One region of the Tistrella sp. genome, then DNA from elsewhere that is predicted to be linked to it. Evidence: riboswitches for the same ligand, from Rfam matches in the RefSeq annotation. Region 1 holds a riboswitch; each other region holds the start of a gene.
The links. Region 1 has a riboswitch for cobalamin ahead of CMO28_RS23525 (TonB-dependent receptor plug domain-containing protein). Riboswitches for the same ligand answer to the same signal wherever they lie in the genome.
Positions count from the first base shown of each region.

Region 1 (7,705 bases):
CGCCGGGGCCACCTTCCACATCGTCATTTCCGGTGCCGGGGATCAGGAAATCGTCGCCGTCATCGCCATAGAGCTGATCGTCGAGCGCCCCGCCGTCCAATCGGTCATCATCGGCGCCACCGGTCAACAGATCGTACCCGTTCCCGCCCCTGAGCGTGTCTTCACCCAGATGGCCGGCAAGATAGTCATCGCCCTCGCCACCATTGACCTCGTCGTCCCCTGCATCGGCATAGATCTGATCGTTGCCGCCATCCCCGTTCAGAAGATCATTGCCCGGGCCCCCCCATATCTCATCGGAACCGCCACGGCCGAACACCACGTCATCTCCCAAACCTCCGGAGATGACGTTGACGCGATCATCGCCCCAGAGTGAGTCGTTGCCCTGTTCGCCGAGGATACGGAAGAAATTGTTCTGATAGTCGTTGCCCTGCCCGGCGATCCGGACTGCATCGCTACCGGACGAGACGGCGCTGTCACCACCGCTGGTCAGAAACTGATCCGGCGAGGCTGCCGACTGGGCACCGGAAAAGGACAGGACGGTCACGTCATAGGTTCCCGGTACCTCTTCGTACTCCGCGACCGCCAGATAATACGTCCCCGAGGTCGCCGGCACATATTCGAAGTAGGCATTGAGGCCGACCCCGTCCTCGCCGTCGGAGAGGATATGGGTGCCGTCGGGCCGGCGCAGATACATCAGAATGTCGCCGGCATCCGGGTTGGCGTCGGTCTGTGCGGACCCGTAAAAGCGATACACCGTTCCCGCGGCCAGGCTGAGGCGGATCCAGTCCACATCGCCCGCGGTCTCGAACCGCCCGGAATACTGCATGCTGTTGGCCCCGACGGCGAAATTCGCCGTGGTGCTCGTGTTCGCGGCCACATCCGCCATGATCGTCGTACTCCATGGGCCCGGACGCGCCGGCATCGCAGACGAGCGCGCGCGGCACCGCCTGCCGACACCCCCTCGGGCTGTCGATGAATATGTTTACCGCCACTTGGCGTCGAGGCACCCGGCAAGGCGCTTGCGCCTTCAACACATGAAGCTGAATGGCAGGGCACGTCTGCCCCCTGAATTGGGGGGCCCTTGAATATTCCGGCCGTGTCACCGACATTCGCACCGGCCACGTCCGGCCTCCCTCTCGACCGGAGACCGCATGACCTATCTTCTGCTCGCTGCCGGCCTTGGACTTCTGTTCCTGGGTGGCGAACTGCTGGTGCGCGGCGCCGTCGGTACCGCCACCCGTCTCGGCATCTCTCCCATGGTGATCGGCCTGACGCTGGTCGGTTTCGGCACCTCGACCCCTGAACTGGTCGCCAGCCTTCAGGCCGCCCTTGCAGGCGCGCCGGGCATTGCGATCGGCAATGTGGTTGGCAGCAACCTTGCCAACATCCTGCTGATCCTCGGCGTCTCTGGGCTGATCCTGCCGGTGGTCGTGAACCCGTCCGCCTTCCGCCGCGACGGTACCGCGCTCGCGCTCGCCACCATCGCCTTCATCGTCGCCTGCCTGGGTGGCGAGCTTGGCCGGATTGCCGGCGTGATCTTTCTAGTCGGCCTCGCCGGCTACACGCTGTTCAGCTACATCTCCGACCGGCGAAGCAACGACGCTGCAGCCCGCATGCATGCAGCCGAGGCGGATTTCGTTTCGGACGAGCCGCAGGTGAAGGCCATGAGCCTGCCCAAGGGGCTGCTGATCACCGCGATCGGTATCGCGGGCGTCATGCTCGGGGCCGACTTCCTGGTGGGGTCGGCGGTGGAGATCGCCCGCGAATTCGGCATGTCGGAAGCCGTCATCGGGCTCACCCTGGTCGCGATCGGCACCTCGCTGCCCGAACTGGTCACCTCGGTGATGGCCGCGATCCGCCGCCATGGCGACGTCGCCTTCGGCAACGTCATCGGCAGCAATATTTTCAACATCCTGGGCATCGCCGGCGTAACCGCCCTGGTCAAGCCGATCCCGATTCCGCCCGAGGTGCTGGCACTGGATCTCTGGGCGATGGCCGCAGCCACCGTTCTGCTGCTCTTCTTCGCCTGGACCGGCTGGCGCATCGGACGCCGGGAATCCGGCATCTTCCTGGGGGCCTATCTGGTCTATCTGGCGGCCCAGCTCTCACCCGGTATCCGCGGGGCGCTGGGGCTCGCCTGATATGCGTCGGGGTGCCGGCGCGCTTTCTCAGCGGCCGGCGCCCTCGCGCATCACATTCACGAAGCCGCTGAGGCCGAGCCGGCGTCGGCGCCGCAGGCGCTCCGCCCTGAGGATCGCCTCCAGATCCGCCAGAGTACGGTCGACATCCTCGTTGACCAGCACATAGTCGTATTCGGCGTAGTGGCTCATCTCATCCGCCGCCTTGGCCATGCGCTTGGCCACCACCTCGGCGCTGTCCTGAGCCCGGGTCGTCAGGCGGCGCTCCAGTTCGGCGATCGAGGGCGGCAGGATGAAGACGGTCACAAGGTCGTCGCGCGCCCGGTCGGCCAGCTGCTGGGTGCCCTGCCAGTCGATGTCGAACAGAACGTCGCGGCCGTCGGCCAGCGTCGCCTCTACCGCGGCCCGGGGTGTGCCATAGCTGTTTTCGAACACGGTCGCATGCTCAAGAAGCGCCTCTTCGGCCACCATGCGATCGAAACTCGCGCGATCGATGAAGTGATAGTCGACGCCGTCCACCTCGCCCGGGCGCATCGGGCGGGTGGTTACCGAGACCGACAGCGTGATGTCGTCGTCCTGCGACAGCAGGCGGCGCGACAGCGTGGTCTTGCCGGCACCCGAAGGCGAGGAGAGCACCAGCATCAAGCCACGCCGGCGATCATGAGGGGCGCGGCGTGCGGCGGTGGTGTCGGTCATCAGCAGCATGGTCCCTGAGAGGCGGTGATGTCGAAGCTCATTCGACGTTCTGGATCTGCTCGCGGAGCTGATCGATCCGGGTCTTGAGGGCAAGTCCGATCCGCGTCAGCGCCGTGTCGGAAGATTTCGAGCACAGCGTATTGGCCTCACGGTTGAATTCCTGCGCCAGGAAATCGAGCTGGCGCCCGACCGGCTCGTCGGCGGCCATCAGCTCCCGTGCCTGGGCGACATGGGCGACCAGCCGGTCCAGCTCTTCACGGATATCGGCCTTGGCAGCCAGCATCGCGGCTTCCTGAACGATCCGGTCTTCGGCAGCACCCGCGCGGTCCTGCAGCAGGCTGCGCAGCTGTTCCTCCAGCCGGGCACGGATGGTCGCAGGCTGGGTGGCGGCCAGGCCGGCAGCCTCGGTCACCAGCCCCTCGATCGCATCGACATGTTCGGTCAGCAACCGGGTCAGAGCCGCCCCTTCCTGGGCGCGGGCAATGACCAGGCGATCGAAGGCGGCGATCAGGCTCTCGGTCATCGCATGCTCGCGCGCCGCCCGAACGGCCTCGCTCTCCTCCTGCTCCACCATCTGCAACAGGCCCGGCACCCGCAGCAGGCCGTCGAGCCGCGGCACCTTCGCCTTGGGAAAGCGTCGCTGAAGCTCGGTCAGAACCTCGCCCAGCCCGTCGGCGACCTCGGGATCGATGCGAAGACGCGCGCCCCGGGCATGGGTCACCAGGCCCAGCTGCACGCTGACATGGCCGCGGCGGATACGGTCCTGGGCGACCTTGCGGACGACCGGTTCCAGCTGGTCGAAACCGGGCGCCAGCCGGATCCGCAGGTCCAGCCCGCGGCCGTTGACGCTCTTGACTTCCCAGTTCCAGCCATAGCGGGCATCGCCTGCATCGGCGCGGGCGAATCCTGTCATGCTGGCAAGCGCCATGGCCAATCTCCCGAGGATGAGCGATGATCAGGGGCGGGTCGGACGGGCGGACTATACGAACCCGTCCCGCCCCCGCCAAGCCTCGGATGACCATCCGGGTCTGATCACGTCACAGTCTCCGACGCTGCCCGTCGGATGTCCACCAGGACCACCCGCGTCCCATGACCGCATCCCCCACGCCCCGCCATATCGCGATCACCGGCGCGTCCAGCGGACTGGGCGCTGCCCTGGCGCTGGAATATGCCGGACCGGGCATCCGACTTTCCCTGCATGGCCGCGACACGGACCGCACGGAAGCCGTGGCAGCCGCCGCCCGCAGCCGTGGTGCCGAGGTGGATGTGGCGCGGTTCGACGTCACCGATGCCGATGCCGTCGCAGCCTGGGTGACCGCGATCGGTGCAGGCGCGCCCCTCGACCTGATGATCGCCAATGCCGGCATCTCAGGCAACGAAACCGGCAGTGGCGGCGCGGTTTCGGCAGAGGTTACCAGGGCCATCTTCGCGGTCAATGTCGACGGCGTGGTCAACACCGTGCTGCCCGCAGCCGAGCTGATGCTGGGTCGCGGGCGCGGAGCGATCGCCATCGTCGCCAGCCTCGCCGGCTATCGCGGCCAGCCGGGGGCGCCTGCCTATGCCGCATCAAAGGCGGCCGTGAAGGCCTGGGGCGAAGGGCTGCGTCCGCGCCTTGCCCATGGCGGGCTACGGGTGTCTGTCGTCTGCCCGGGGTTCGTGCGCACGCCGATGACCGCCCGCAACCGCTTTCCGATGCCCTTCCTGATGGATGCCGACCGGGCGGCGCGGATCATCCGCCGCGGGCTCGACCGCAACCGGGCGCGCATCGCCTTTCCGTGGCAACTGGCGGCCCTTTGCTGGCTGCTCGCCGCCCTGCCGGCCGCCTGGGCGGACCGGCTGCTCGGCGGCCTGCCTGGGAAGTGACGGCCGCTGCAACCATCCGGCGAAAACACGCGAATGTCACATCGCGCTTGCCAGACGGGCGATCTTCGCGCCAGGATGGCTCCACTGACGGTGTCCTGCGGTCGTTCCGCAGGATGAAAAGGGAATGCGGTGCGCCGGTATCATAATCCGGCAATTCCGCGGCTGCCCCCGCAACTGTAAGCGGAGAGTGCCCCGTCTCGAAACCACTGGCCCCGACGGGGGCCGGGAAGGTGACGGTGGTGCGATGACCCGCGAGCCAGGAGACCTGCCGTCATTCGCGGTCACGGGCGAGCACGTCGGGCGGGGTGTACCGATGGGTTCTGCAAGCGGTGGCGGCGCGGCATGAAGACCCCATAAGCCCCCCAAGGCTTCCCCTTCCCGCCCCGACCAGCCACCCTGCCGGCCTCGTTCGCAGTGACCGCATGACGCAGTCGAACGAGGTCGAGTATCCCCGTGTCCACCAATCGCCCACCCGCCCGCCACCGGTCGCGCCGTCAGCTTCGTGCCGGCCTGGCCCTGCCACTGATCACGCTGTCTCCGCTGGCAATTACGAACCTGGCCGCTGCCGAAGAGACTGGAACCGACGAGGCCACGCGTCTCGCCCCGCTTTCCGTCTCTGCCGCCCGCAGCCCGGTGCCGGTCGAGACCGTCGGCAGCGCCGTCACCGTCATCACAGCCGAACAGATCGAGGCTTTGCAGATCCGTCAGGTCGACGATGTCCTGCGTCTGGTGCCCGGCCTTGCGGTCAGCCGCACCGGGTCGGTGGGTGGCACATCGCAGATCCGCATCCGCGGCTCGGAAGCCAATCAGACCCTGGTGCGCATCGACGGCATAGAAGTCTCCGATCCTTCGGGCGGGTCGGAATTCGATTTCGGCCATCTGCTTGCTTACGAGATCGAGCGGATCGAGGTTCTGCGCGGCCCGCAGAGCGCGCTCTATGGCTCGGATGCCGTGGGTGGCGTGATCGACATCACGACCAAACGTGGGTCCGGCCCGCTTTCGGGCAGTGTGCGGACCGAGGCCGGCAGTTTCGACACCCGCGAAGCGGTCGGCACGGTCTCTTATGGCGACCAGACGTTCGATGCCCTGGTCTCGGCCCAGAGCTTCCGCACCGACGGCATCTCATCCGCCGATGAACGCGCCGGCAATCCGGAGAAGGACGGCTATCGCAACCGGTCCGCTTTCGCGAAATTCGGCTGGCGGCCGGCGGAGGATCTGGAATTCGCCCTGGTCGGCAGGACCGTGCGCTATCGTACGGAAGGGGATGGCTATTCCACTCTTCCTTACGACGCCGATGAGGAAACCCGCGGTACGCAGACCTTCCTGCGCGGCGAAGCGCGCTACGCCATGGCGGACGGCCGCTGGCATCATAAGGTCGGCCTTGCCAACACCGAACATGATCGCGACTACCGATCAGATGGCAGCATCACCAGCACCTATCTGGGCCGCCGGCTGAAGGCAGACTATCAGACCGACTACGGGTTCGAGACCGGCGCCGTCAGTCACGATCTTTCGCTGGGAACCGAGTATGAACGCGAAACCGTACGAACCAGCAGTGCCTGGTCAACGGTCGACCGTGCCTTTGATTCCACAGGTTTTGCGGGGGAATACCGCCTCGGGCTCTACGACCAGCTCTTTCTCTCTGCGGCCGGACGCTACGACAGGAATGAAATCTTCGACGATCAGAAGACCTGGCGCTTCACCGCAGCCTGGCTGATCCCGGGCACGGATACCAAACTGCGGGCTTCTTATGGAACTGGCATCAAGAACCCGACCCTGTTTGAGTTGTTCGGCTACAGCAATACCTATCAAGGAAATCCCGATCTGAAGCCTGAAGAGGCAACCGGCTGGGATGCCGGTATCGAGCACAGCTTCTTCGATGGTCGATTCGTGATCGATTTCGGCTGGTTCCGCCAGGACATCGAAAATCTGATCCAAGGCAGCGGCAGCACGTCGATCAACCTGCCCGGCACATCGCGGATCAATGGGATAGAAACCTCGGTCACCATACGGCCGGTTTCGTGGGCCGATCTGCGGCTGGCCTACACGTATACAGACGGAGAAGACTCCAACGGGCAGGAGTTGGTGCGTCGTGCGCCGCACATCGCCAGTGCCGATCTCTCGACCCGCTTTCTCGACAACCGTGGCCGGGCCGGCCTCTCTGTCGTCTACAACGGCGAACAGAAAGACTGGGCCTACGATGCCTTCTACAACCGAAGCGTCGTCACCCTCGACGACTACACCCTCGTCAACCTGACCGCCGCCTATGATCTCACCGACACGGTCGAGATCTTCGGTCGGATCGACAATCTCTTTGACGAGGAGTATCAGGAGGTTCTGGGCTACGGCTCACGTGGTCGCGCAGGTTATGCCGGCCTGCGGATGCGGTTCTGACCTGATGCGAGCACGGCGCCTTCCGCACCGCCTGACCGGGCTTCTGTCGACCAGGTTTCTGTCGACCGGGCTTCTGCTGACCGGCCTGGTACTCGCGGCCCCGCCCTCGGCTTCCGCCGGGGACGGGCCGCGGCGGATCGTGTCGATGAACCTGTGTGCCGACGAATTGCTGCTGCGCCTGGCACCGCCCGGCCGGCTGGTATCGGTTACCTGGCTGGCCGCGGGGCCGGCGGCGATCGATCCCGCAGCGGCGCAGGGGCTGGTGCTCAATCACGGCCGGGCGGAGGAGATTGCCCGGCTCGCCCCGGATCTGGTGGTCGCCGGCCGCTACACCACTCTGACGACCACGCAGATGCTGCGCCGGGCCGGCATCCCGGTGCTGCTGCTCGACGAGGCGACCAGCCTCGCCGGCATCCGGTCCCAGGTCACCAGCCTTGCCGCGGCCGTGGGCAACCCCGCTGCCGGCCGGAAGATGCTCGATGCCATGGACCGGATGCTTGGCGAGGCGACCCTGGATGCGAAAGACACACCGCTTCCGGGCGTGGTGGTTCTGCGTCCCGGCGGCGGTGTCGCCGGAGCGGGAACCCTGCAGGACGAGATCCTGGCTGCGGCCG
Region 1 covers NZ_NYWI01000073.1:24,278-31,982, forward strand. The annotation lists gene CMO28_RS23500 (calcium-binding protein) at 1-886, opposite strand, end outside; gene CMO28_RS23505 (calcium/sodium antiporter) at 1,152-2,141, shown strand; gene gmk (guanylate kinase) at 2,169-2,843, opposite strand; gene CMO28_RS23515 (YicC/YloC family endoribonuclease) at 2,872-3,762, opposite strand; gene CMO28_RS23520 (SDR family NAD(P)-dependent oxidoreductase) at 3,924-4,697, shown strand; cobalamin riboswitch at 4,769-4,985, shown strand; gene CMO28_RS23525 (TonB-dependent receptor plug domain-containing protein) at 5,151-7,091, shown strand; gene CMO28_RS23530 (ABC transporter substrate-binding protein) at 7,096-7,705, shown strand, end outside.

Region 2 (7,705 bases), on a different contig from region 1:
GTCGAGCCTGGCCAGCAGGCCGTCATCCGACACATCCGGCCAGCCGGCCCCGGGCCCGTCGATCCGCGCCAGGAAGGCGATACGGGCCCTCAGCGCCTTCGCCGCCTCGCTCCAGTCCAGCCGGTCGAGGCCCAGCCCGCGCACCCCTTCGGCCACCGCCGCGGCATGATGCTCGGGCGCAAGCTTCGCCAGCGGCTTCGCATCGATGACCAGCTGGCCCAACCGCCGTTCGCGCACCGCCACCAGGCCGCCGGATCGCTGGTCGAATTCCACCCGGTCCACCGTGCGGATCTCGTCGGCAAAGCTCTCCACGATCTCAGCCGGGGTGATCCGGGCGGCAAGAAAGGCGCGAACGTCGCCCCCACCCTGTGTGCCGCCACCAGTCGTCGCGACCGCAAGCCAGTCCTCTGCGGCCAGCGGGTCGAGCGGATCAAGCGCACCCCCGCCGCCACCCATCAGCCGGAACACCGCGTCGCGCCCGCGCGCCTGCGCCAGCCGTTCAGGATAGGCCAGCGCCACGAGTTGGCCGAGCGAGGGCGGCTCCGCCCCATCCGGCGCCTCCGGCTTCGGCAGTCGCCGTTCCAGCGCCCGAGCGCCGTCACGCAGCCGGGCGAGCGTGCCGCGATCGACCACCGCCCCATCGGCACCGCCCATGGGGTCGCGGCCCTCCGCCACCAGGGTCAAGCGCCGGGCAAGATCGGCATCGGCGCGGGCGCGCTTGAACGGGTCGCGTTCCGCCAGGATCTGGGCCAGGCGCGCCGCCTCTCGCCCGGCCCCCCGCCTGGCCCCCTCGATCGCCAGATGGGCAAGCCGCGGATGCAGGCCCAGCTCGGCCATCGCCCGGCCATGGCCGGTCACGCGGCCGGCCGCGTCGAGCGCGCCCAGGCGGCCGAGCAGTTCCCGCGCCTGGCCCCAGGCCGCCGGCGTCGGATGATCGGCAAAAGCCAGGGCATGGGTGTCGTCCACGCCCCAGACCGCCAGTTCCAGCGCCAGCGGCGCCGGATCATCAACGGTGATCTGCGGGGCGGCGAACCCCGCCAGGGCACGGGTCTCCGCCTCGGGCCAGAGCCTGAGGCATATGCCTTCGGCGACACGGCCGGCACGGCCACGGCGCTGCTCGGCCTCGGCACGCGACACGCGCATCGTCTCCAGCCGGCTCATGCCGGTCGAAGGGTCGAAACGCGGCCGGCGGGCGAAGCCGCCATCGATCACCACGCGCACGCCCTCAATCGTCAGGCTGGTCTCGGCGATGGCGGTGGCCAGAACGACCTTGCGCCGGCCGGGCAGCGAGGGGCGGATGGCACGGTCCTGCGCCTCTGCCGTCAGCTCCCCCGCCAGCGGCAGGATGTCGACCGCAGGCCCGCCGCCACCGGCCAGCAGCTCGGCGGTGCGTGCAATCTCTCCGGCACCCGGCAGAAAGGCCAGGATGTCGCCCGGCTCCGCCGCCAGCATCCGCCGCACTGCGCCCGCCATGGCCGGGGCCAGGTCGCGCAACTCCGGCCGGCGATCGTCATGGATCACCGTCACCGGGAACATCCGGCCCTCGGCCCGCAGCCGTTCGGCCCCACCGATCAGCGCCGCCACCCGTTCGGCATCCAGGGTCGCCGACATGGCGATCAGCCGCAGATCGGGGCGCAGGGCCTGTTTCGCCTCCAGCGCCAGCGCCAGGCCCAGATCGCCATCCAGGCTGCGTTCGTGAATTTCGTCGAAAATCACCGCCGCCACGCCCTGAAGCTCAGGATCGCCCTGGATGCGGCGGGTGAAGATGCCCTCGGTCACCACCTCGATCCGGGTCCGGGGGCCGACCTTCTGGTCCAGCCGGACCCGGTAGCCCACCGTCTCCCCCACCGCCTCGCCCAGTATCGCGGCCATGCGTGCCGCCGAAGCGCGTGCCGCCAGCCGGCGCGGCTCCAGCATCAGGATGCGCCCCTCTGCCGCCCAGGGGGCATCCAGCAGCAGCAGCGGCACCGCGGTGGTCTTGCCGGCACCCGGCGGCGCCTCGATCACCAGATCGCGGCCCTGATGGAGAGCCTCGCGGATCGGGCGGGCAAGCTCCGCCACGGGCAGCGACCGGATCGCACGGGCGATCCGGTCGGGCAATGCGGGATCAGGCAGGGGGGCGTCCGACGTCAAGGCGGGGTTCAGTCTTCCAGGAAGAAGTCGATGGTCGTCACCACCCGCACGGTCTTGGTCACCTGGCGGTTCTCGGGCATGTTCGGGATATCGGTCGCCGGCAGAATCTGGAACAGCCCCTGAGAGGCATTGCGGATCGCGCCGACATGGCTGCCGCTGTCGGTTGCGAACTGGGCGGCACCGTCGCGGGCATTGGCGGTCGCCTCGGCGATCATCCCGGGCTTCAGATCGTTGAGCTTCGTGAAGATATAGGACGGGCCGCTGCCCCAGGCGCCCATGTCGTTGGACAGCACCACCCCGGCCTCGACCAGATCGCCCACCTTCTGCGATGCGGCCTCCACCTTGTCGACATCGGTGGTCCGCACCGACACCGTCTGCGCCACGATATAGCGCACCTCGACCGGGCCCGAGCGATAGAGCTGCGCGTTCTGGTCGGTCACCTCCAGGCTCAGCATCTCGATCGTCTCGGCCGGCAGGCCGGCATCGGTGAAGAAACGCTTCACCGTCTCGGTATCGCGCTTCAGCTGGCCCAGCACCTCGTTCAGATCGTTGCCGGAGGCGACATAGCGCAGCGACCAGACTGCCAGGTCGGCCTTCACCTCGCGCTCGGCCAGGCCCTTCACCTGGACGGTGCGGTTGCCGAGCCGCGCCTCGACCACACCCTGGCCGACCAGCCAGCCGCCGGCGGCAATGCCCACCGCGATCACCGCGGCACCGGCCAGTCCCAGAACGTCCATACGCATCGGCAGATCTCCTGCGCAGAAATTCGGCCCCGCGGGGGTTGCGGGCAGCCGTCGTCCCTCCTGCGCCGGAGCCTGCGACGCGCCGCGGCCGGCGTCAAGCACGGCCGCGACACCATGCCGACACGGGGGAGGCCCGATCCGGCCCTTCTGACATCGCCCGCTCACAGCCGGGGGGGCTTCATCATCTTCTACCAGTATTCGAAGACCAAACCTCACATGATTATGCCACAGCGCAGCACTTAACAATTTTCGCTCAAGTTCCCAGATCATTGAGGAAGGCAAGAGAACTTGCCGGATCGCCGAACACAGGAGTAATTGACCATGTTCAAGTCCATGCGCGGCACGACCTCGGCTCTTGCGATCATCGTCGGTCTGGGTGCCGCCCCCCTCGCGGCCGGCAGCGCACTGGCACAGGCCGCCTCGCCGGGTGCTGCCCCCACGGAACAGCAGGCCCCGGCCGGCAGCGGGATGGGTGCAGGTGCCGGCAGCACGGCAGCCCCGTCGGGCGCCATGCCCGCGACCCCGCCGGCTGGCGGTGCCGACACCGCCGAGGCCGAGGATCCGCAGCCGGCCGATACCCTGCTGTCGAACGACACCGTGGTCCGGACCCCCGACGGTGAGGAAGTCGCCTCCCTTCAGGGCGTGATCTTCGGTACCGACGGTCAGATCACCCATGCGGTGCTCGCCTATGGCGGCGTGCTGGGCTTCGGCGCCAAGGAAGTGATGGTGCCCTGGGATCAGCTTAAGGCCGAGCCGGCCGAACAGGCCCTGGTCGCCTCGGTGACGCCCGAGCAGCTGGAGCAGATGCCGGCCTTCAAGTCACAGGAAGCCGTGAAGAGCGACGCTGATGCCGCCACCGGCGCCCAGCCGATGAGCACCCCCGCCCCCACCACCGCCCCGTCGGGCGGCTGATCCGGGCCGACCATGAACGACGACCATGACTGACTGACGACGGTCTTCCCCTGGACCACCGACCTTCCCCTGGACCACCGACGTTCTCCTCCCGAACGTCTCCCTGCCTGATCACTTCGGGCGCCATCCTCCCCCCGCGAGGATGGCGCCCTTCTTTCGTGCCGCTTGCCCCAGGGCATCCCGGTCTTTATGGTGCGGGGCGACGGTTCCGTGCCGCCTTTCCTCGGAAAGGCGGCCGGCGAAGAGGGAACGCGGTGCGGCGCCAGGGCGCCCAGGCCGCGGCTGTACCCGCAACTGTAGGCGGTGAGCCCACCCCCATGACAGCCACTGGCGGTAACAGGCCGGGAAGGCCGGGGGCCCGGGCCTGGACCCGCGAGCCAGGAGACCTGCCGTCGCACCCCCGCGTATCGCGCGGTCGCCGGGCGGGCATGACCGGCGGCAGGGAGACCCGGACACGCGCCGGCCATCCCGTTCGCGTCGGTGCGCCAGCCATCGCGGGACCATAACAGACCCATGACCGCCGCCGTCCGCCTGTTTCTGCTCGGCACCGCCCTTGCCGCCACCACCGGTGCCGTCCCGGCATTCGCCGATGACGAAAAAACCCGTCAAACCCTGACACCTCTGGTGGTGACCGCCACCCGCACGGCCGTCGATCCCGCCACCGTCGGCAGCTCGGTGACGGTGATCGACGGCGACGACCTGCGCCGAGCCGGCACCGTCTTCGTGGTCGATGCGCTGCGCCGGGCGCCGGGCGTATCGTTCAGCCGCACCGGCGGCCCCGGGGCCGCCACCAATCTCAGGCTGCGCGGCACCGATGACAGCCAGACCAAGATCCTGATCGACGGCGTCGAGGTGAACGATCCCGCCAGCGCCAGCGGGGCTTTCGATCTCGGCCGCCTGCTTGCCGACGACGTCGACCGGATCGAGGTGCTGCGCGGCCCGCAGAGCGCGCTTTACGGCGCCGATGCCATGGGCGGCGTGGTTAACATCGTCACCCGCCGGGGTCTGCGCAATGGCGGCACCGGGGTGGAGGGCGACGCCTCGGCAGAATACGGCGCCTATCGCAGCCGTCGGCATTCCGCGGCGCTGCGCGGTGCCGGCGAGCGCTGGGACGGCGCCGTCTCGATCGTCGATTTCCGCACCCAAGGCTTCTCGCGCCTGGAAGGCGGGCGGGAGGATGACGGTTTCACCGGCACCCAGATCGGCCTCAGCGGCGGGCTGACCCTGAGTGATCAATTCGCGATCGAAGCCACCGGCACGGCCGCCCGCACCTCGGCCGATTTCGACCCCTCGCGCAAGCCCGAGGCGCCGGGCGAGAACGAGGCCGACAGCCTGAGCGGCCGGGTGACCGCCATCGCCACCCTGTTCGACGGCCGGGTTGAAAACCGTACCACCCTCTCGGGCTCGCGGCTCGACCGCAGTTCGAAGGACCCGACCTCCAGCTTTTCGGTCCGCACCGATTTCGACGGCCGGCGGACCGGGATCGAGAACCAGACCGACATCACCGTCGACGGTCACGACGACGTGGCCACCGTCGGCCTCTCGCGCGAGCACGAGGCCGCCTCGATCGGTGATGCGAAGGCCCCCGGCGATCCGGTGATCAACACGCTTTCGGCCAATGCCGATACCACCGCGATCTTCGGCCAGTACCGGGCCGGGCTCTGGGACCAGCTCTATCTGACCGCCGGTGTCCGCCGCGACGATCATTCGGCCTTCGGCGCCCACACCACCTGGCGCTTCACTGGTGCCTGGATCGTGCCCGGCACCGGCACCACGCTGCGCGGCAGCTGGGGCACCGGCTCCAAGGCGCCGTCGCTCTACCAGCTCTATCACCCGACCTATGGCGATGCGGATCTGGAGGTGGAGAAAAGCCGGGGCTGGGATATCGGCATCGAACAGCGCCTCGTCGACGACGCGCTGACCCTGGGGCTCACCTGGTTCCGCAACGACATCCGCAACATGCTGAGCTTCGATTCCGCCGCCAGCCGCTACCGCAACACCGCCCGCGCCCGCACCGAGGGGCTGGAAGCGACGGCAAAGGCGGTGCCGGCCGACTGGCTGACGCTTCAGGCGGCCTATACCTATCTCGAGACGACGGATCTGGAGACCGGCACGGCCCTGCCGCGCCGTCCGCGCCACACCCTGTTCGCCGCCGCCGATGTCTATCCGCTGGACGGCACCCGGATCGGCATCGAGGCGTCCCATGTCGGCGCGCAGGTCAATTCCGCCAGCCGGCCGACCAAGATCCGCCGCTATACCATCATGGGAATCAATGGCGACCACCGCCTGACCGACGCCGTCACCGCCTATGCCCGGCTCGACAACGTCTTCGACGTGGACTATCAGGAAGTGGACGGCTACGCCACCCCTGGTCGAAGCCTCTATCTCGGCCTGCGGGTCGCCTTCTGACATTGGGAGACGCCGCCGATGGCAAGCTGCCTGATGGTGATGGGCACGGGATCCGACGTCGGCAAATCGCTGCTGGTGGCGGGGCTTGCCCGCATCGCGGTGCGCCGCGGGCTGAAGGTGCTGCCGTTCAAGCCGCAGAACATGTCGAACAATGCCGCCGTCACCGCCGATGGCGGCGAAATCGGCCGCGCCCAGGCACTGCAGGCCCGTGCCGCCGGCGTGCCGCTTTCGGTCGACATGAACCCGGTCTTGCTGAAGCCGCAGACCGATATCGGCGCGCAGGTGGTGGTGCAGGGCCGCATGGCCGGTACGGCGCGCGCCGCCGAATATCGCGGCTGGCGGGACCGGCTGATGCCGAAGGTGCTGGAGAGCTTCGCCCGCCTCGCCGCCCGATCCGATCTGGTGCTGATCGAAGGGGCGGGCTCGGTCTCGGAGGTCAATCTGCGCGCCGGCGACATCGCCAATATGGGCTTCGCGACCCGCGTTGGGGCGCCGGTGGTGCTGGTGGGCGACATCGATCGCGGCGGGGTGATCGCCCAGATGGTCGGCAGCCATGCGCTTCTGCCGGAAGATGAGCTGTCGCTGATCAAGGGCTTCATCATCAACCGGTTTCGCGGCGATGTCCGCCTGTTCGACGGCGGCCTGACTGAAATCGAGACCCGCACCGGCTGGAAGAGTTTCGGGGTGGTGCCCTGGCTGCCCGCCGCGGCGCGGCTGCCGGCCGAAGATGCGGTGGCGCTGGACACGCCGCGCGATCCGGGGCCCGGGGGCCTGAAGATCGCCGTGCCGATGTTCGCCCGCATCGCCAATTTCGACGATCTGGATCCGCTGAAGCTGGAACCGCAGGTGGCGCTGACCATGGTGCCGCCCGGCCAGCCCCTGCCGGTGGCCGATCTGATCGTGCTGCCCGGCAGCAAGGCGACGATCGCCGATCTCGCCTTCTTCCGCGCCCAGGGCTGGGATGTCGATCTTGCCGCCCATGTCCGCCGCGGTGGCCGGGTGATCGGCATCTGCGGCGGCTATCAGATGCTGGGCCGGGTGATCGAGGATCCGGACGGCATCGAGGGGCCGGCCGGCGCCGTGCCGGGCCTCGGCCTGCTCGACGTCGAAACCCGACTCGGCGGCGACAAGGCGCTGATCGAAACCACCGGCACCGAAATCACCACAGGCGCGGCCGTGCGCGGCTATGAAATGCATGTCGGTGTCACCACCGGCCCCGGCACGGCGCGGCCGATGCTGCGTCTGGCCGACGGCCGCCCCGACGGCGCCACCGGCCATGACGGCCGGGTCGCCGGCTGCTATCTCCACGGTCTGTTCGGCGCCGACGGCTACCGCGCCGCCCTGATCGAGGCGTTGACCGGCCGGCGCCCGGTACCGGTCGATTACGAAGCCTCGGTCGAGGCCGCCCTCGATGCCCTCGCCGACCATCTGGAAGCAGCACTCGACATCGAGGCCCTGTTCGCGGCCGCAGCCCGGCCGGTGCTGCCATGACCGCCGCACACCGCGAT
Region 2 covers NZ_NYWI01000029.1:54,703-62,407, reverse strand. The annotation lists gene hrpB (ATP-dependent helicase HrpB) at 1-2,133, opposite strand, end outside; gene CMO28_RS07305 (SIMPL domain-containing protein) at 2,142-2,876, opposite strand; gene CMO28_RS07300 (PRC-barrel domain-containing protein) at 3,198-3,788, shown strand; cobalamin riboswitch at 3,975-4,197, shown strand; gene CMO28_RS07295 (TonB-dependent receptor plug domain-containing protein) at 4,302-6,197, shown strand; gene CMO28_RS07290 (cobyric acid synthase) at 6,216-7,688, shown strand; gene cobD (threonine-phosphate decarboxylase CobD) at 7,685-7,705, shown strand, end outside.
Region 2: another riboswitch for cobalamin. It lies ahead of CMO28_RS07295 (TonB-dependent receptor plug domain-containing protein); the one in region 1 lies ahead of CMO28_RS23525 (TonB-dependent receptor plug domain-containing protein).

Region 3 (7,705 bases), on a different contig from region 1:
AGCCGACCGCGATCGCGGTGATCGCGGCCCCGGCGAGCACGGCGAGTTCGGTGAAGCGGCGGACATTCAGCCCCATGGCGCCGGCCGCCTCGTCGCCCAGCCCCAACCGGTCGAGACCGGGGGCGAGCACGAGCGCGAGCGCGAATGCTGCAAGCGTCGCCAGCCAGAGCAGGCCGAGCCCGGCCATGTCGGGCGTGTGGATACCGCCCATGGTCCAGCTCATCACCACCTGCAGATTGACCGTGTCGTCGGAAAGCGCCAGCAGCATCAGCCCGCGCAGGGCGCCGAGTGCGGCCGCCACCGCCACCCCGGCCAGCAGCACGCCGGTGACGTCGGCGATGCCGGCGGCGCGCGCGGCGGCGATCACCACCCAGGTGGCGCCCCAGGCACCGGCGATGGCCAGCACCGGCAGCGCCAGACCCGGCGCCACCGGCAGCGGCACCAGCAGGGCGATCGCGGCACCGACGGCCGCCCCGGGGGCGGTGCCCAGCAGCCAGGGCTCCGCCAGCGGATTGCGGAACACACCCTGGAAGATCGCCCCCGCCAGCCCCAGACAGGCGCCGACCGCCACCGCCGCCAGCACCCGCGGTAGCCGCCAGGCCAGCAGCAGCCGGGTGAAGGGGCTGTCCTCGCCACGCAGCAGCGCCGCCAGATCGGCGATCCGCGCCGGCTCGGTCCCCAGCCAGAGCCCCACCAGGATCGCGGCCAGCAGCAGGGCGATCAGGGCACCGAAGGCCCTCTGCGTCGTCATTGATCGCCCTCCGCCGCCATGATGCAGCTGCCGCCGGCGGTGAAGGCCTCGGGATGGAGCAGCCGGGCCAGCATTTCCGCCCCCTCCACCACCCGCGGCCCCGGGATCAGCAGCAGCGCGCGGTTGACCGCATCGACCCGGCCGGCGCGGACCGCACGGATCCCCTCCCAGCCCGGGCGCTGCATCAGGGCCGGCACCCGCGCCGGTGGGCCGGCGATCAGGATCCGGTCGGGATCGGCCCGCCAGACCGCCTCTCCCGACACCCGCCCCAGCCGGTCGCGGCCGGCGAAGACGCTGACACCGCCCGCCGCGCGCAGGATGTCGCCGGTATAGGTGGCATCGCGGATGGTGAAGGCGGCGCCGCGCTCGTCACTGCCGGTTTCCAGATAGACCGGCACGGGCGGCCGCCCCTCCAGGCAGGCGCCGAGATGCGCGATCCGGGCCCCCATACGGTCGGCGACCGCATCCGCGGCCGCCTCGCGCCCGGTGGCGCGCCCCAGGCGGCGGATATTGGCCTGAATATCCGCCAGCCGGTCATGGGTCAGCACCAGGGCGGGGATGCCGATCCGGCCCAGCGGATCGACCAGCCCCGCCGCCGCCTGGCGCGCCGGGGTCATCACCACCAGATCGGCATCGAGCCGCGCGATCGCCTCTACCGAAAAGCCCAGCCGGCCGCCGACCCGGGCGGTGCGGGCGACCAGATCCGGCGGCCAGCGCGTCCAGGCCTCGATCGCCACGATGTCGGGTCCGGCGCCGATCGCGGCCAGCATTTCGACATTGCTGGAAAAGATCGCGACGATCCGGCGCGGCGGCGCCGGGATCGTCACCGTGCGCCCCAGCGCATCGGTCACCTGCCGCGGCCAGCCTTCCGCCGCCGCGACGGGGCCGGCGGCGATGCAGGTGAACAGGATCAGCAGAAGACCGATGGCCCGCATCGTCAGAAGCGATAGGTCAGGCCGACATAGGCCGCCCGCCCCGCCTGGCTGTTGCCGGTGCCGCCGCCATTCGACGACACCGGATCGCCGAGCGAGGGCACGGTGTCGGTCGCGATGAACAGCGGGTGGTCGTTCACATCGAACAGGTTGTCGACGCCGGCGAACAGCGTCAGCGTCTCGGTCACGAACCAGTCGCCGCGCAGGTTCATCAGCCAGCTCGATCCCTTGCGATGGACATAGCGGCTGTCGGGCTCGGCCCCCGCCACCAGGCTTTCTTCGGTATCGTAATAGAGCGGGCCGCGGAACACAGCCGTGGTGGTCAGGCTCCACACCCCGGGCTGGCCGGTGGTGACGCCGAGCGCCGCCTGGGTTTCATGCATGCGCTGCAGCTTGTCGGTAGAGGGCCCGGTCAGGGCCGCATCGGCGCCCTTGTCGCGCATCTCGAAATTCCACACGCCGGAGCCGCGCGCGATCAGGGTCCAGCCGTCCCAACCCAGGCGCCGGGCGATGTCATAGGCCGCCTGCAGCTCCAGCCCGCGGATCACCGCATCGCCCGCGGAATTGGCATAGGTCCGCTCATCCGGCCCGGTGGTGACGGTGGTGATCCGGTCGGTGATGGTGTTCTGGAACAGCGCCAGATCCAGGAACAGCGGCCCATCGGCATGGGCGGCGCCGATTTCGTATTGCAGGCTGCGTTCGGGATCGAGGTTCGGGTTGCCGAAGGTGCGGCCGCCGCCGACGGCGGTGAAGTCCGCCGCAAGCTCGGTGCCGGTCGGCGCGCGGAAGCCGGTGGCGACGCCGGCCCTGAGGGTCACCGTCGGCCAGGCCGCCCAGGCGGCGCCGACACTCCAGGTGACATCGTCCCAGCTTTCGGTGCGCTCCACCAGCAGCGGCTGGTTGGGGGTGGCCCTGGTCGAGACCCGGCCATAGGTCCAGCGGGCGCCGGCCCGCAGGGTCAGCGCGTCGTCGAAGGCCCGATGCACGCCCTCGCCATACACGCCGAAATCCTCGGTATCCTGGTTGATGTCATAGGGCGGCACCTGAGAGGTGGCCCCGCCCGAGACCGACTGGCGGAAGCGATCGCTGCGCAGTTTCGCGGTTTCGGCATCGATGCCGAACAGAAGGTCGGTATCGTCCCCCACCGCCAGCCGCGGCGCCAGCTTCAGCCCCAGCACGTCGAGCTGGCGGCGGTTGTCGTCGACCGAAAAGCCCGGCGCACCGCTGCGCTGACGCTCCGACCCCCAGTGAAAGCTGTCGACATCACGCACCGCATAGGCCTGGGCCGAAAGCCCCAGCCCGCCGCCGAATTCGGTGTCCCAGGCAAGATCGAGCGAGGCGTTGCGCCGGTCGTCGGTGTTGTCCAGATCCCATTGCGAGCCGCGGAAGCCGGCATCATAGACACCGTCGGTGCGGAGCGTCAGATCGATGCGCCCGACATCCTCACTCTCGAAGCCCAGCGCCGCCAGACCGCCACCGCGTTTCCAGGCGGTGTTGGCAAGCTGCCCCTCGGGGGTGTGGTAGTCGTCGGAAAGGCCGCCGCCGATGCCGACATAATGGTCGAAGCCGGCCGTGCCGCCGGCATTGGCGGCATGGCCACGGGCCAGGCCGAAGGATCCGGCACGGGCGGTGATCTCGCTGCCCGGGTCCTCGGTGGCGCCGCTGCGGGTGACCAGGTTGACCACGCCGCCGATCGCCTGGGCGCCGTAGATCACCGAGGCCGGGCCGCGGATGATCTCGATCCGGTCCAGATCGTCGGGCGAGAGCTTGGAGAGATTGGCGGTGCCGGCACGGCGGCCGTTCATCAGCACCGTCACCTGGCTGCGCCAGTCGCGGCCCTGGCCGTCGGTCGCGCCGCCGCGGATGTTGAACGAGGTCTGGCCCGGGCTCCAGTCGCTGAAGAAGCCGACGGCGTTTTCGGCCAAAAGATCGGTCACCGACCGGGCGGACGACCGGCGGATGGTAGCGGTATCGATCACCTGCACGGTGCCGGCGGCCCGGGCGCGGGGTTCGTCGCGGCCCTGGGCGGTGATCAGCATGCGGTCGAGTTCGGTGGCGGCGTCGGCCTCCGCCGCATCGGGAAGACAGGCGACGGAGCAGGACAGGGCCAGCACGCCAAGGGCGGGCCGGCGCAGAGAGGTGATGCGCATGGACGGACGATCCGGTTTCTTATGATTTGTTCAGCTGTGCCAGAGGAAGACGGCGGAGAGCTTGGGCGCCTCGGCGATCACCCCGCCATCGGCTTCGACCAACGCCAGATCGAGATGACGATCGAGCCGCGCCTCCAGATCGTCCACCGCATGACCGCGGCGGCCCAGATGGTCGAGCATATGCGCACGTGCGGCGGCACGGTCGGGAAACAGCGCCCGGAAGGTCCAGGGCACCAGATGGACCGTATCGGGGGCAAGGTCGCCCCCCAACTCGTCGAGCGCCGGCCGGTCGCCGGGGGTGATGTCTTCACCATGAAGATGGGATGGCAGGAAACCCGCCAGGCACCAGCTGCGCGGCCCCGCCTGGGCCGGCACGATCCAGGCGAGCATCCGGCCGAGCGGCCGGGTGCGGGCATGCAGCGCCCGGGCCTGGCCGATCGGCCCCGGAATATTGGCGCAGAGCACCAGATCGGCCGGCGCCGCCGGATCGGCGGGCGCAAGCTCCTGCCAGACGGCGTCGCGGATCTCGATCGACAGGTCGGGCCGCGCCTCGGCAAGCCCGGCCAGCCGGCCGCGCATATGGGCATTGGGTTCGATGGCGCACCAGCGCCCGCCGCGGGCGATCACGGCCTGGCCGAGCAGGCCCGATCCGGCGCCGATATCGATCAGGCTGCGCGGCCGGCCGCCGTAAAGCGCACGAAGCGTATCGCCCAGATTGCGGGCATAGTCCGACCGCGCGAGTTGTTCGGCGAAGAAGGCGGCATCGGCATCCGCCCAGAGGGCGGATGGTGGGCTGGCAAATGGAGAGCTGGCCGCGGCCGATGGCACGGCAGCCCGGGGCGTGGCGGACATCTTGGGCCTCACCTGCGTGGCACGTCACCGCAGGCCGGATCCGGGTGGAGCATTCCCCCCGGATCGCCATCGATACACCCCGACCGATGGGCACGCGCGTGACCACGAATGACGGCAGGTCTCCTGGCTCACGGGTCATCGCCGGTCCGTCGCCTTCCCGGCGCCCCGATATGCCGGGCAACCAGTGGCATCGCTGACGGCCAGCTCGCCGTCTACAGTTGCGGGGGCAGCCGGGGCCTGACGCGGATCACCGCCTGCACCCCGTTCCCTTTTGATCCCCGAGGGGAACCGTCGCGGATGACGATAGTGGAGCCGCCCATGACTGGTCAAGCATCCCGCCCTCCTGGTTATTGATACGATATAACATAACATTTTCAGATGATGCAACGCCCCCGACAGACATGCTGCGGGGGCCTCGGTCAGATGAACAGATCACCGGCGGATACGAAGCGCACACCGGCCGCCGTCATCTCGGCGCGTGCGCGGTCCAGCGAGCCGTCGGTATCGATGGCCCGGCAGGCATCTTCCACCAGAACCACCTCGAAACCGGCGGCCCGGGCGTCGAGCGCCGTCCAGGCGACACAGAAATCGGTGGCGAGCCCGCAGACGAAAACCCGCTTGACGCTGCGCGAGCGCAGATAGCCGTCGAGCCCGGTGGCGCTGCGCCGGTCGGCGGCGAGGAAGGCCGAATAGCTGTCGACCGTGGCGTCGTCGCCCTTGCGGATGATCAGCCGGGCATGGGGCAGATCCAGATCGTCATGCAGCCTGGCGCCATGGCTGCCCTGCACGCAATGGTCGGGCCAGAGCACCTGGGTGCCATAGGCAAGCTCCGCGGTCTGGAACGGCGCCTTGCCGGCATGGCTGGAAGCGAAAGAGGCATGGCCGGCCGGGTGCCAGTCCTGGGTCAGCACCACCTCGGTGAACAGCCGTCCGATCCGGTTGACCACCGGCACGATCTCGTCGCCGCCGGCGACCGCCAGCGCGCCGCCGGGCATGAAGTCATATTGCGGATCGGTCACGATCAGCGCATCGCCGGCGCCCGGACGCAGCCGCAGGGCCTCGGCGCGCGCCTCGGCTTCGGCATGACGGCGGCGACGGGACGACCGGCGACCGCCGGTCTCGGCCGAGGCGCCGCCGGTCTCGGCCTGATCCAGCGCCTCGCGGCGGCGGCGATAGGACGGGAAGGCCGCCAGTTCCTCGTCGCGCGCGCCCCGGATCATCAGCCCGTGCAGGAAGCCACGCAGCGAGCGGACCTCCTGCCCGGTCAGATCGGCACGCAGGAACATTGCCTGCAGATTGCGCAGCATCGTCGGCCGCATCTGCCGGTTGCGCACCACCCCCGACCAGTCGAGCGCCTGGCCCAGATGCTCCAGGAAGGCATCGATCTCCTGCTTGCTCGCCCGGCCATAGCGGCCGAAATCGAGCTGCACCGGCACGGTCTCGTCGCGTGCGGTGAACCATTCATACGAGACCAGCGCCACTGCCTGGGCAAGGTTCAGCGAGGCGAAAGCGGGGTTGAGCGGCACCGTCAGGATCAGATCGGCCAGAGCCACATCGTCATTCTCAAGCCCGGTGCGCTCGGGGCCGAACAGAATGCCGACCCGGCCGCCGGCCTCGACATGGCCGCGCATGCGCGCCGCCGCCGCGGCGGGTGTCGCCACCGGCTTCACCATGTCGCGCGGCCGCGCGGTGGAGGCGACCACGAAATCCAGATCGGCGACCGCATCCGCCACCGTCGCATAGATCCGGGCGTTGTCGAGCACCGCATCGGCGCCCGAGGCCAGAACCCGCGCCCGCTCGCTCGGCCATTCGCAGCGCGGTGCCACCAGACGCATGTCGGTCAGGCCGAAATTCAGCATCGACCGTGCGGCCGAGCCGATATTGTCGGCGATCTGGGTGTTCACCAGGATGATGGCGGCCTGGTTGCCGACGGCACCTTCAATGCCACGGGTGGCGGCCGCCTTGGGCGGCCGCTGCTCGGACTGATCGGTCATGCGCTCATATATCTTGTTGCTGCGAAGGGAGCCGGCCGCCGGGCAAAGTATCCTCAGGCGACGCTATTGGCCGCCGCAACCTCTGCCGCCGCCTGCACCGATCCCCCGGCGCGATAGAGCCGCCAGGTGATGCCGTCGGCCAGCGCCTCGTAAGAGGCATTGACGACGTTAGCCGAGACGCCGACCGTCGACCAGTGGTCGCCGGCGGTATCGGCACTTTCGATCACCACCCGGGTCACCGCATCGGTGCCGGTGCCGTCCGGGGCCGACATGATCCGGACCTTATAATCGACCAGCCGCATGTCGCGCACCGGCTGATAGGTCTGGGCGATCGCCCGGCGGAGCGCAGTGTCGAGCGCGTTGACCGGGCCGTTGCCCTCTGCCACCGCCATCACCGGCACCCCGCCGACCGAGATCTTGATCGTCGCTTCCGACAGGGTCACCAGCTCGCCGCGGGCATTGTAGCGGCGCTCGTCGATCACCCGGAAGGACAGCAGGCGGAAATATTCCGGCACCTCGCCCAGCGCGCGACGGGCGAGCAGCTCCAGGCTGGCCTCGGCGCCGTCATAGGCATAGCCCATATGCTCGTTGGCCTTCACCTGCTCCAGCAGGGTCGGCAGGCGCGGATCCGACGGGTCGACCTCGATGCCGATCTCGGCGAGCCGCGCCAGAAGATTGGCCCGGCCGGCCTGGTCCGAGACCAGCACATGGCGCTGATTGCCGACCTGTTCCGGGCGGATATGCTCATAGGCGCGCGGATCCTTGAGCACCGCGCTCGCATGCAGCCCGCCCTTATGGGCGAAGGCGGCGGCGCCGACATAGGGCGCATGGATGTTGGGCGCCCGGTTCATCCGCTCGTCGAAGGCGCGGCTGACGCTGGTCAGATGGGCGAGCCCGGCCTCGTCGACCCCGGTCGTATAGCCCATCTTCAGCATCAGGGTCGGCAGCAGGGTCACCAGATTGGCATTGCCGCAGCGCTCCCCCAGGCCGTTCAGCGTGCCCTGGATCTGGCGCACCCCGGCACGG
Region 3 covers NZ_NYWI01000072.1:23,999-31,703, forward strand. The annotation lists gene CMO28_RS22825 (FecCD family ABC transporter permease) at 1-751, opposite strand, end outside; gene CMO28_RS22830 (ABC transporter substrate-binding protein) at 748-1,686, opposite strand; gene CMO28_RS22835 (TonB-dependent receptor) at 1,689-3,833, opposite strand; gene CMO28_RS22840 (hypothetical protein) at 3,864-4,685, opposite strand; cobalamin riboswitch at 4,781-4,993, opposite strand; gene pncA (bifunctional nicotinamidase/pyrazinamidase) at 5,105-5,734, opposite strand; partial or broken gene CMO28_RS29975 (RNA methyltransferase) at 5,924-6,679, opposite strand; gene cimA (citramalate synthase) at 6,733-7,705, opposite strand, start outside.
Region 3: another riboswitch for cobalamin. It lies ahead of CMO28_RS22840 (hypothetical protein); the one in region 1 lies ahead of CMO28_RS23525 (TonB-dependent receptor plug domain-containing protein).

Region 4 (7,705 bases), on a different contig from region 1:
AAGGCGAACAGGGTGACAATGTCGCCCGCATCGCTTCCCTGCTCGCCGGCCTGCCGATCGAAACCGGCGGCATGACCGTCAACCGCTTCTGCGGCTCGTCGATGTCGGCCATCCATATCGCCCACGGCCAGATCGCGACCGGTGCGGGGGAGGCCTTCATCTGCGCCGGGGTCGAATCCATGAGCCGCGTGCCCCAGGGCGGGTTCAGCTTCTCGCCCAATCCGCGCTTCCGCAGCCCCGATCTGCCCGATGCCGAAATCATGACCGAGGCCCATATCACCATGGGTCGCACCGCCGAAAACGTGGCCGCGCGCTATGGTATCGACCGCGCGACGCAGGAAGGCTTCGCCCTCCGCTCCCAGCAGAAGGCACGCGACGCCCAGGCGGCCGGCCGGCTTGCCGACGAGATCGTGGCGGTGCACACGCCCGACGGCGTGGTTGATGCCGATGGCTGCCTGCGCCCCGGGACCACACTCGAAGGCCTGGCCGGGCTGAAGCCCGCCTTCGGTGCCGACGGCACGGTGACCGCGGGCACGGCCTCGCCGCTGACCGACGGCGCCGTGGCGGTTCTCGTCACCTCGGAAGACTTCGCCCGCGCCCAGGGCCTGCCGATCATGGCGGTGGTCCGCGCCACCGCGATTGCCGGCTGCCCGCCCGAGATCATGGGCATCGGCCCGGTGCCGGCCAGCCGCAAGGCGCTTGCCCGTGCCGGCATCGGGGTGGGTGATCTGAGCGTGGTCGAGATCAACGAGGCCTTCGCCAGCCAGGCGGTCGCCTGCCTGCGCGCGCTGGAGATCCCCGAGGACATCGTGAACCCGGATGGCGGCGCCATAGCACTCGGCCATCCGCTGGGGGCCTCCGGCGCGCGGATCACCGCCAAGGCGGCACAGCAGCTGATGCGGGGCGGCGGCCGCTTCGCGCTCGCCACCCAGTGCATCGGCGGCGGTCAGGGCATCGCCACGATCCTGGAAGCCGTCTGATCGGCAGATCTGCGGTCAAAGGCCGCCCAGACGCCATCCGGCCCGTCCCAGGCGCCGCGGGTGGCGCCCTTGGAATACTCGGTCGCGCGCTGCTCGAAGAAATTGGCGTGCTCGACCCCGTTCAGGATTTCCACCAGCCAGGGCAGCGGGTGCGGCACCAGCGCCCGCGCGCCCTGGTCGGGGTCCGAGAAACAGCCATGGACGGGGGTCAGGCCCAGCTGGGTCAGCCGCCAGTCGGCGATGTAGCGGACATAGGCCTTCACCTCGTCCGGCCGCAGCCCCTCGACCGGCCCCAGCTCGAAGGCGAGATCGATGAACCGGTCTTCCAGGCCGACCATGGTCTTCGCCACATCGGTGATGTCGTCGCGCACCGCCCGGGTGACCGCGCCGGTCTCGCGGTGCCATTCGTGGAACAGACGGATGATGCCTTCGCAATGCAGGCTTTCGTCCCGGACCGACCAGCTGACGATCTGGCCCATGCCGTTCATCTTGTTGTGGCGCGGGAAGTTGAGCAGCATTGCGAAGCTTGCGAACAGCGCCATGCCTTCGGTGAAAGCGCCGAACATGGCCAGCGTCCGCGCCACATCGGCCACCGTGCCGGTGCCGAAGCTGTGCATGTAATCGGCCTTGGCGCGCATGTCGGCATAGTCGCGGAAGGCTTCGAACTCGGCCTTGGGCATGCCCAGCGTCTTCAGCAGCAGCGCATAGGCATCGATATGCACCGTCTCCATGTTCGAGAAGGCGGCCATCATCATCTGGATTTCCAGCGGCTGGAACAGCGGCAGATAGCGCTTCAGATAATTGTCGCCGACCTCGATATCCGACTGGGTGAAGAAGCGGAAGATCTGGGTCAGCAGGCCGCGATCGGCATCGCTCAGCCGGTCCGAGGTCCAGTCCTTGACGTCGCCGCCCAGCGGCACCTCTTCACCCATCCAGTGGATCTGCTGCTGGCGCTTCCAGAAGGCATAGGCCCAGGGGTAGCGCTCCACGTCATAGGTGCCGGTGGCCGTCAGCAGCCCGACCCGGCCGGTGCCGACCAGGGTCATCGGATCGAGATCGCCGGCGATCACGCGCCTCACTGACATGCCAGGCACTCCTCGTAATCGGTGCGTGCGGTCGCGGCCAGGCTGGCCCCGGCACGGGTGCCGCCGGCAAAGCCCGCCCGCTGGATGGATTTGGAGCGGCAGTAATAAAGGCTCTTCACCCCCCGCTCCCAGGCGGTCCAGTGCAGCATGTGCAGATCCCATTTATCGATATCGGCCGGCAGATACAGGTTCAGCGACTGGCTCTGGCACAGGAAGGGTGCACGGTCGGCCGCCAGTTCCACGATCCAGCGCTGATCGATCTCGAAGGCGGTGCGGAACACCGCCTTCTCGTCGTCGGTCAACCCGTCCAGATGCTGCACCGATCCTTCGTGCTCGACGATCGATTGCCAGATCTCGGGCCGGTCGAGGCCGCGTTCGGTCAGCAGCCGGGCCAGATGCGGGTTGCGCACCGGAAAGGCGCCCGACAGCGTCTTGTGGGTGTAGATATTGGCCGGGACCGGCTCGATACAGGCGCTGGTGCCGCCGCAGATGATGCTGATCGACGCCGTCGGCGCGATGGCGAGCTTGTGGCTGAACCGCGCCTGCATGCCGGCCTCGGCCGCGTCCGGGCAGGGGCCGCGCTCCTCGGCCAGGAACACCGAGGCCCGGTCGGCCTCCTGGCGCAGCCTGCGGAAGATCGCAAGGTTCCAGGCCTTGGCCATCGCGCTTTCGAACGGGATGCCGCGCGCCTGCAGGAAGGCATGAAAGCCCATGACGCCCAGCCCGACCGAGCGTTCGCGCATCGCCGAATAGCGCGCCCGGGCCATCTCGTCGGGTGCCGTCTCGATGAAGCTGGTCAGCACGTTGTCGAGGAAGCGCAGCACGTCCTCGACGACCCCCGCCTCACCCTGCCACTGATCCCAGGTTTCGATGTTGAGCGAGGCAAGACAGCAGACCGCGGTGCGTTCCTCGTCCAGATGATCGGCGCCGGTCGCGAGCGTGATTTCGCTGCACAGGTTGGAAGTCGAGACCTTGAGCCCCAGCGCCCGCTGATGGCGCGGCAGCGCCCGGTTCACCGTGTCGATGAACAGAAGATAGGGCTCACCGGTCTGCAGCCGGGTCTCAAGGATCCGCTGCCACAGCCGCCTGGCGTCGATGCGGCGCATCACCGCGCCGGATTTGGGGCTGATCAGCGGAAAATCGGCGCCATCGCGCACGGCTTCCATGAAGGCATCGGTGATCGCGATGCCGTGATGCAGGTTCAGGCCCTTGCGGTTGAAATCGCCCGAGGCCTTGCGGATTTCAAGAAATTCCTCGATCTCCGGGTGATGCACGTCCAGATAGACCGCGGCCGATCCGCGACGCAGCGAGCCCTGCGAGATCGCCAGCGTCAGCCCGTCCATGACATGGATGAAGGGGATGATGCCGGATGTCTCGCCGCAGCCCTTCACCGGCTCGCCGATGGAACGGACCTCGCCCCAATAGGTGCCGATGCCGCCGCCATTGGAGGCGAGCGCCACATTCTCGTTCCAGGTCCGCACGATGCCGTCCAGGCTGTCGGGCACCGCGTTCAGGAAGCACGAGATCGGCAGGCCGCGGCTGGTGCCGCCATTGGACAGGATCGGCGTCGCCGGCATGAACCAGAGCCGCGAGATCGCATCATAGATCCGCTGGGCATGGGCCCGGTCGTCGGCATAGGCGCAGGCGACCCGGGCGAACAGATCCTGATAGCTCTCCCCCGGCATCAGATAGCGGTCACGCAGCGTCGCCTTGCCGAAATCGGTCAGCAGCGCATCACGGCCACGATCGAGCACCAGATCGGCCGGCACCGGCTTGGGGGCCAGCGGAAACGGGATCGGCGCCTGCGGCCGGCGCGGCACGGCTTCGGGCGGCAGCGAAGCCGTCACCGGAACCAGATGGCCGTGCCGGTCGAAGTCGAAGGCGAGAGAGGTCATGGCGTTCACCCATCGATCTGCGGACCGGGGCCGGATGAACGCAGGGCAGGCCGAACGCGCGGGCACGGGATCAGAACCCGCGGGTCGCCGGACGGAAACCGCCATGCGCCCGCCGGGACTCCCCGCCCAGGGACGTATCATTCCAAGGTTCCGGCAGGTCTCCTGGCTCGCGGGTCACCGCCGCCACGCCGGCCTTCCCGACGGTTGCCCGTCAGTGGCCCAGTCTTGCGTGGCCGCTCTCCGCCTACAGTTGCGGGGACAGCTCCGGCATTGACGGGGGTGTCCCCCGTCGCACCGGATTCCCTCTTAGCCCCAGATCTTGTGGACCTGGGGAACCGAGAACGCCGCATCTTGTGCAGATCGCCGTCCCGCCGTCAAGCCTCGGCCGCGGGATAGGGGGCGAAGCGGCGTTCCGCCTCGTCGACCGCCAGGCGCCGCCCCACCGGCGGAAAGGCGCGCTGCGGGCAGGCCGGGCGGTCGCAGACCTTGCAGCCGGCGCCGATCGGCGTCGCGGCCTCCGGATCGGACAGGTCCAGCCCCTTGGCATAGACCAGCCGGCCGGCATGGCGCAGGTCACAGCCAAGCCCGATGGCGAAGCTCTTGCCCGGTGCGCCCCAGCCGCCGCCCATGCGTCCCACGGTGCGGGCGATCCAGAGATAGGTCCGGCCATCGGGCATGCGGGCCAGCTGGGTCAGGATCCGGCCGGGGCTGGCGAAGGCCTCGTGCACGTTCCAGAGCGGGCAGCTGCCGCCGACCCGCGAGAAGTGGAAATCGGTCGCCGACTGACGTTTGGAGATATTGCCGGCCCGGTCGACCCGCACGAAGAAGAACGGCACGCCCCGCGCCTCGGGCCGCTGCAACGTGCTGAGGCGATGGCAGATGGTCTCGAACCCCACCCCGAACCGGCGGGACAGCCGCTCGATGTCATAGCCCAGTTCCTCCGCAGCCGCCAGGAAGGGGGCATAGGGCAGGATCAGCGCCCCGGCGAAATAGGCGGCCAGGCCGATCCGCGCCAGCACCCGCGCCTCTTCCCCGGAAAAGCCCGGATCGGCCGACAGCCGGTCCAGCACCGCCCCCTGTTCCAGAAAGGCGAGCCGGCTGGCGATCTGGAAGGCGGCCCGGCCCGGCGGCAGCCCGGCTGCCAGCCGCAGCACCCGGCGCTCGGGATCGAAGCGGCTGAGCACCCCGCCCCGGCTTTCCGCCTCGCCCGGCTCTTCGTCGTCGATCACCTCGACACCGTGCCGGCGGCGCAGATGGGCGATCAACCGCGGCAGAACCCGGCCGGGAACCAGGCCTGCCGCGGTGTTCAGCGCCTCGGCGGCATGGTCCAGCTCGGCCACATGGTTGTGGCGGGCATAGAAGAAATCCCGCACCTCCTCGTAAGGCATCGGCGTCAGGGTCTGGCCGGCGACGTCCTGCCCCAACCGGGCGGCAAGCGCATCGGCCCGCTCTTCCGCCGCCCGCCAGTTCCGGTGCAGCCCGACCAGCGCCCGGCCGATCTCGGGCATACCGGCGGCCAGTTCCCGGATCTCGGCCATCGACGCCCGCCCGCCGGCCCCCTCGCCGCTCAACACATCGCGCAGATCGGCGATCAGCCGCGCCTCCTCGTCTTCCGAGAACATCTGCACATCGACCCCGAAGACCGCATTGATCTTCAGCAGCACCGGCACGGTCAGGGGCCGTTGGTTGCGTTCCAGCTGGTTCAGGTAGCTGGGCGACACGTCCAGCGCGCGGGCCAGTGCCGCCTGGGTCAGGCCGCGTTCCTCGCGCAGCCGTTTCAGCCGCACACCCATGAATGCCTTGCTCATGCCCGGCTCATCCTTCGCTCCCCGAATCTTCGCAAACTTCGCAAACTTCCGGGCCACCCTTCGCAAACCCACGCATTTTCAGTCATTTGCGGGTTTTTCCGTCTGCGTATATTGCGAAGCATCCCATCCGATGCAAGAGCAATGAGGCCCCTGGTGATCCTGCACGAGGTTCGCGCCCACCGTTCCGCCGACCATCTGCCCCGCGAGGATCAGCTCGCCTGGAAGATCGCGGCCGTTGCCGCCGACCCGGTACCGGTCGGTGCCGAAGTGGCCGAGATGATCGGCAACCGCATCATCGACAATGCCGCGGTCGCCGCCGCCGCCCTCGCCCGCCGGCCGGTGGTGAGCGCCCGCACCCAGGCGGCCGCGCACCCCTTCACCCCCGGCGCCACGGTCTTCGGCCTGTCACCTCATCGTCGGGTTTCGCCCGAATGGGCGGCCTGGGCCAACGGGGTCGCGGTGCGTGAACTCGACTTCCACGACACATTCCTCGCCGCCGACTATTCCCATCCGGGCGACAACATCCCGCCGGTGCTGGCAGTCGCCCAGCATTGCGGGCTCAACGGCGACCGGCTGCTTCGCGGCCTTGCCGCCGCCTACGAGATCCAGGTCGATCTGGTGAAGGGCATCTGCCTGCACGAGCACCGCATCGACCACATCGCCCATCTGGGCCCCTCGGCCGCCGCCGGCATCGGCGCGGCGCTGGGCCTGCCGGCAGAGGTGATCCTCCAGGCGGTGCAGCAGGCGCTGCACGTCACCACCACCACCCGCCAGTCGCGCAAGGGCGAGATTTCCAGCTGGAAGGCCTATGCCCCGGCCTTCGCCGGCAAGATGGCGATCGAGGCGGTGGACCGCGCCATGCGCGGCGAGGGCGCGCCCGCGCCCGTCTACGAGGGCGAGGACGGGGTCATCGCCCGCATGCTCGGCGGCTTCGACGCGGTCTACCACGTGCCGCTCCCCGCACCCGGAGAACCGAAGCGCGCGATCCTTGAAACCTGGACCAAGGAATATTCGGCCGAATACCAGGCCCAGGCGCTGATCGATCTGGCCCGCCGCATGGCACCCGCGATCGGCAATCCCGCCCGGGTGAAGAGCATCGTCATCCACACCAGCCACCACACCCATAACGTGATCGGTACCGGCAGCGGCGACCCGCAGAAGTTCGACCCCAGGGCCAGCCGCGAGACGCTGGATCATTCGATCATGTACATCTTCGCGGTGGCGCTGGAAGACGGCGGCTGGCACCACCAGCGCTCCTATGCGCCCGACCGCGCCGCCCGCCCCTCGACCATCGCCCTCTGGCGCAAGATCTCGACGGTGGAGGATCCCGCCTGGACCCGGCGCTATCACGCCGCCGATCCGGCGGAGAAAGCTTTCGGCGGGCGGGTGGTCGTCACCCTCGACGACGGCCGCGAGATCACGGACGAGCTGGCGGTGGCCGATGCCCATCCGGCCGGCGCCCGCCCCTTCCGCCGCCCCGACTATGTCGCCAAGTTCCGCATCCTCGCCGAGGGCGTGATCGACCAGGTGGAGCAGGACCGCTTCCTCGCCACCGTCGAGCGCCTGCCGCATCTCTCCGCCGACGATCTTGCCGGGCTGAGCTTCAGCGTCTCGCCCGACCGGCTGGGCGCGCGCGCACTCCACGGCATTTTCGACCGGATCGGCTGACCTTCAGAAGGAGTTCAGGCAGATGACCACCACGATACCCTCCGAGACCCCCCGCCCGAAAAAATCGGTCGCCCTGTCGGGCGTGCCCGCCGGCAACACCGCGCTCTGCACCGTCGGCCGCAGCGGCAACGATCTGCATTATCGCGGCTACGACATCCTCGACATCGCCGACCGCTGCGATTTCGAAGAGATTGCCCATCTGCTGATCCACGGCAGCCTGCCGACCGAGGCGCAGCTGCGGCTCTATCGCGAGAAGCTGAAGCGGCTGC
Region 4 covers NZ_NYWI01000078.1:18,027-25,731, forward strand. The annotation lists gene CMO28_RS26660 (thiolase family protein) at 1-980, shown strand, start outside; gene CMO28_RS26665 (ribonucleotide-diphosphate reductase subunit beta) at 947-2,065, opposite strand; gene CMO28_RS26670 (ribonucleoside-diphosphate reductase subunit alpha) at 2,056-3,960, opposite strand; cobalamin riboswitch at 4,095-4,315, opposite strand; gene CMO28_RS26675 (short-chain fatty acyl-CoA regulator family protein) at 4,335-5,768, opposite strand; gene CMO28_RS26680 (MmgE/PrpD family protein) at 5,910-7,436, shown strand; gene prpC (2-methylcitrate synthase) at 7,459-7,705, shown strand, end outside.
Region 4: another riboswitch for cobalamin. It lies ahead of CMO28_RS26670 (ribonucleoside-diphosphate reductase subunit alpha); the one in region 1 lies ahead of CMO28_RS23525 (TonB-dependent receptor plug domain-containing protein).